One region of the Nodosilinea sp. E11 genome, then DNA from elsewhere that is predicted to be linked to it. Evidence: riboswitches for the same ligand, from Rfam matches in the RefSeq annotation. Region 1 holds a riboswitch; the other holds the start of a gene.
The links. A riboswitch is a leader RNA that binds a small molecule or an ion and turns the genes downstream of it on or off. The one in region 1 is predicted to bind cobalamin.

Region 1 (2,447 bases):
GCGTGACACCGCCCGTCCCGACCACAGCATTACCGGTCCAGGATGTTGCTGGGCCAGGCGATCGCGCCGCTGCTGAAGGGCTTGCAAAACCAGGCTCTGAAGGGGCATAGATCAGTGACTACAACAATGCCCTTAGTCTGCCACAGGGCATGAGCCCTGGGGTGTACCCAGCCCACCGGAATCTAGGGGAAGTCTTACGGCCACCGTCATAGGGGCTAGACCGTAAGCAATCTTAGGGTGCTCAACCGCCTGCCGTTCAGTCCGGTTCTCAGCGAGGACATATCTTAACCAAAGTGGTTGCCGCCCCAGGCCCCACCGTTAACCCCAATCGCAGTGTGATCTCGTAAAATAAAACCAATAATAATTAATTTTCTATATAGCTTCTGTTCAAAAAGCAGTTCAAATGCACTATCTTTGAGTCTGTGACAGCTAGCCTACTGTAGGTGCAGCGCTATGGCTTCTTTAACGATTCGACCAGGGTCACAAGTTCGCCTCAAGGGCCAAGATGACCACGTGCCCGACTTCGTAGTAACGCGGTGCGATCGCGATCGCTGCTGGATTCGTCAGCACGACTGGGCACCCGATACCGAGCTGACGGTCAGCTTTAAGCAACTCTTAGTGCCCCCTGAGGCCGGTGCCACCCTAACTCTGGCTCTAGCTGAGCGGGTCAAAGCCTCGGGGTTGCTTGCGGCCCATAGCGACCACCGCGCCGGTAGCAACGTCATCTATATGGCCGCCCACCGCCGCCGTCGGGCCACCTAGGGCTGGTAGAGTTCGTCTCAATGGCTGAGGTCGCCACAAATCAATCGACCGATAGCGTGTTGCTCAGCCCCTAGGGTGTTAGGATGCAGCTCTATCGGTTTTAGTGGGGATCAGCCACTAAAGGAAACGGGGAAAGCGCAGCGAACATCTGCCACTGTCCCGCAGCTGTGAGCCGGTTTTGGTTGGCCAATTTGAAATTTTGGATCCACATCTTTCCAGAATTCAGCATTGCCCATTTAAAATCGTCAAGTCAGAATGCCCGCCGATGGATGCCCACCGTCATATCCATCTGCGAGGTACAGGTGACTTATAGTTTTTGGTTGGCCCTGGGGCGCTGCTTCCCTGGACCTTTGTTTTTGACCGTTTTCAGTCGCGTAGGGTAGTGGCCATGCGCGTACAAGACACGTTATGGCAGGGCTGTTTTGGCGACTGGCAGCCCCTGTTTATTCGAGACTATTGGCTGCCCCTCGGTCACCTGGCCTGGCAGGGATGGTTGCACCACGGCCCTGGTATGGTGGTCTGCGAGATCCATATCCCCACCGCCACGGTGGACTGGAGCTGTACGGCGGTGCCCTATACCGCCCGCTTTGTGCCCCAGGCCGATCTGGCGACCTGCTGGGGCGACTTGGGCTTAGCCGCCGACCAACAACCCGTCGTAGAAACCGCTGTCGTTACCTACGACCCCGAACAAGATGCCATTTTGCTGCTGCTAGGCGACTCGCCACCTCACCTCTCTTGCCTGAAGGGATGGGCCGTGCCGCCACCAGAGTGCTCTCGCCAAATGGGCCATCGCAGCGCTGAGTTTACGGTTACTTCCTCTCTTTAAGGTCCAACTTGCACCGCCAACCGCACAGCATGACTGGCTGGTGCAGCCAATTTACTTATTTTGTGAATCCCATGACCCAACAGTCCACGCTATTTGTTTGCTCCCTGTGTAAGTTTCCTCAGCCGGCTCCAGCGGCAGGCGACAACACCGGGGGCCAGTACCTAATCGATCAACTCACCCGCTGTCTAGACGGTGAGCACGCCATCGCAATTCAGCCGGTGCGCTGTATGGCCGCCTGTGGCCAGGCTTGCAATGCTGCCCTCAGCGCCCCTGGTAAGCTCACCTTTATCTTTAACGGTCTTTCGCCCCAGACGGCGGCCCCCGACCTGGCTGAATTTTGTCGCCAGTATGCCGAGGCTACGGGGGGTAAGGTGGCCTATGGACTGCGATCGCAGCCGATCAAACAAGCCACGGCCTATGTGCTGCCACCCCTGGCGGCTGGGGCAGTGGAGGCTGCGATCGCTCGCTAGTGGATGAGTGAATGAAGCCTGAACTACCCGCCTACCCGCCCACCCATCCACCCCCTACCCATCCACCATCTCAAACTCCAACCCCAACTCCCCCGCCAGGTCGCAGGTCTGGTGGTCAACCTCATTCGTATTGCTCAGCTCTAGGTTGTAAAAGCTGACAGCGGCGTGGCGAAAGTATGGCCCTGCATGCCAGGTGCCCACCTCCAGCTTAATAAAGCAGTTGCCAGGAATATGAAAGGCGCGAATGTCTTGCGGGTTGGGTTGGGCCGCCGCTCCTGGTGGAGCCACCGCCATCAGCCAGTCTTTGCCCTCTAGCGCCCCTAGGCACTGGGTGCAGCGCTGGTGCCGGGTAATGGTGCGAAATCGGGTGCCCTTGGCCGCCAGCGTCA
Region 2 (2,447 bases), 1.6 Mb from region 1:
CCAAAGATTTCGGCGGTGTTGATCTGCTCCAGGCTGAGGCCATAGTAGCGGCCCAGTAGGCGAGTGTAGTCGCTCTCTAGCCGGGCCAGGTTGACCGGCTGCAACGGCTCAGCCAACTGAAGGGTGAGCTGGGTACAGCGTTGGGCGTCGCAGTTGGCAATAGCCAGCACCATCTCGGTCATGGTGTTGCGGGTGCGCGGATCCATATGGCCCATCATGCCGCAGTCGAGCAGGGCCAAGCGGCCATCCTCAAGGTAGAAAATATTGCCGGGGTGGGGATCGGCGTGAAAGAAGCCGTCGACAAAGTACTGCTTAAAGAACGCCCGAAAGAGCAGGGTGGTGGCCGTAGCCCGGACCCCAATAGTGTCGCTGTGGGCATCTTCGACCATCAGATCGGCCTTGAGCAGCGGGGTGCCCTCTAGCCACTCCATGGTCATAATTTTGGAGTTGGTCAGATCCCAGAAGATCTGCGGCACGATCAGCTGGTCGGCATCGTACCAATTGCTTTTAGAGAGGTTGCGGCGCAGCTGGTCGGTGTAGCCCGCTTCGGTCGTGAAGTCGAGTTCAGCGTTGATCGCTTCGGCAAATTCTTCGGCCAGATCAACGACGTTGTAGCGCTGGCCAAACTGGGTCGCCGACACCAGCCGGGCCACATCGCGAATGAGGGTCATATCGCGATCGACCTGGCGCTCAATGCCGGGGCGCTGCACCTTGAGAGCCACCGGGCGACCGTCCTTCAGAATGGCTTTGTGGGTTTGGGCGATGGACCCGGCGGCGATCGCTTGATAGTCGAGTCGCTCAAACAGTTCTTCGGGAGGGCGGGCCAAGTGCTGACGAATGTGGGCTTCGATCTCGGTAGGGTCTACCGGAGGCACCGTACTTTGGAGGCGGCTGAGTTCTTCGATGTAGGCCGGGGGCATGAGGTCGGGGCGAGTGCTGAGCAGCTGACCTAGCTTGACGTATACCGGCCCTAGATCGGTCAAAATGTTGCGCAGCACCGCCGGGGGCGGAATCTCTGGCTCATCGGCTTTGCCGCCCATGAGCAGTCGCCGCATGTAGTCCCAGCCGTTGCCGAGTACCACTTCAACAATTTCTTTTTGCCGAACCAAACGAGACGATGAAACCATTGGGAGCGTGGGGTACGAATTGCTCGATGCTAACGCACCCATAGTAAGACCTGATTTCGGTGCCGTGCCCCTCCCAATGACTATTGATAAAGCCACGGCGGGGCAGCCTTGCCCCGATGCTATGATGCTTGGGCGCTGTCGGTTCCGGTGGGGATCAGCCACCGGAGGCAACGGGGAAAGTGTAGTGCAAGGCTACCGCTGTCCCGCAGCTGTGAGGCGATTGTTGTGAATTGCCAAGCCAGAATGCCCGCCGATTGCACGATTGTTCTGTGTTTGTCTGCGAGGTACGGATGAAGGATTCTTTGACTGCTTTAAAGTCTATCGGCGCTCGGGTTAAGTCCGTTGGCCTCGGTCGGGGCCTAGTCGGCGCGATCGCCACCCTGCTGCTGCTGCCGCTGCCGGGCTTAGCCCACCACCCCCTTGAGGGCCGCGTGCCAGCCACCTTTGGCGAAGGCTTTTTGTCGGGCCTGGCTCATCCGGTGATTGGTCTCGATCACCTGACTTTTGTGGTGGCCGTGGGCCTATTGGCGGCGGTGAGCACCTGGGGCATCGCCCTGCCGGTCGCGTTTGTGCTGGCGGCCATGGTCGGTACGGGGCTGCATCTGGCAGAAATTACCCTGCCAGCGGCTGAACTGGTCATTGCCGCATCGGTGTTAGGATTTGGCGTTTTGCTAGCCCTTAAAGATCGCCCCCAGGGCCTCGTGATGGTGGGTTTAGCAGCGGGGGCTGGGCTGTTTCACGGCTTTGCCTACGGGGAGGCGATCTTTGGTGCCCAAACCATGCCCCTAGTGGCCTACCTGGCCGGGTTTACGGCGGTGCAGCTGGGCATTGCGATCGCCGCCTTTTTCGTCGGGCGACAGCTCACCCAGGCTGCTAAACCGCTGTTTGTCCAGCAGGCCGGGCTGGTGATCTGTGGCATTGGCGCTGCTTTTCTCGCCACCAACCTGCTCAATACGCTGCTCCCGGCCTAGGCTGAGCGGGTTGTGAGAGACCGACTGGTCGATTCATCGCCTTGCCCAGCGGGTGGGGTTTGAGCAAGCCTCCTCTCTGACGCGACTGCTGCGGCAGCGCGATCGCCTGTCGCCCAGCCAGTACCGGGCGATCGCCCAAAATTTGGCGAACTGATCGCCGCAGGTTGGCGCAATTGACCCCAGCCCCGTTACCTACAATGCAAGCTGTCCTGCCCTTGAGACGGTGCATTGTGAACCCCAACTCAAACCAGCGCAAGCCAACCCTAATTGGGTTTACGGCTGTTTTAATGTGGGCCACCCTGGCTCTTTTGACCAAACTCAGCGGCCCGATGCCGCCCTTTCAGCTAAC

Region 2: another riboswitch for cobalamin. It lies ahead of RRF56_RS23210 (HupE/UreJ family protein); the one in region 1 lies ahead of RRF56_RS06245 (hypothetical protein).

What each region holds. Positions count from the first base shown of each region.
Region 1 is NZ_CP136520.1:867,384-869,830, reverse strand. It holds gene RRF56_RS06255 (aminopeptidase P family protein) at 1-108, opposite strand, end outside; gene RRF56_RS06250 (hypothetical protein) at 454-762, shown strand; cobalamin riboswitch at 841-1,044, shown strand; gene RRF56_RS06245 (hypothetical protein) at 1,151-1,588, shown strand; gene RRF56_RS06240 (DUF1636 domain-containing protein) at 1,660-2,058, shown strand; gene RRF56_RS06235 (ureidoglycolate lyase) at 2,113-2,447, opposite strand, start outside.
Region 2 is NZ_CP136520.1:4,709,592-4,712,038, forward strand. It holds gene RRF56_RS23205 (AarF/ABC1/UbiB kinase family protein) at 1-1,127, opposite strand, end outside; cobalamin riboswitch at 1,250-1,397, shown strand; gene RRF56_RS23210 (HupE/UreJ family protein) at 1,430-2,098, shown strand; gene RRF56_RS23215 (DMT family transporter) at 2,296-2,447, shown strand, end outside.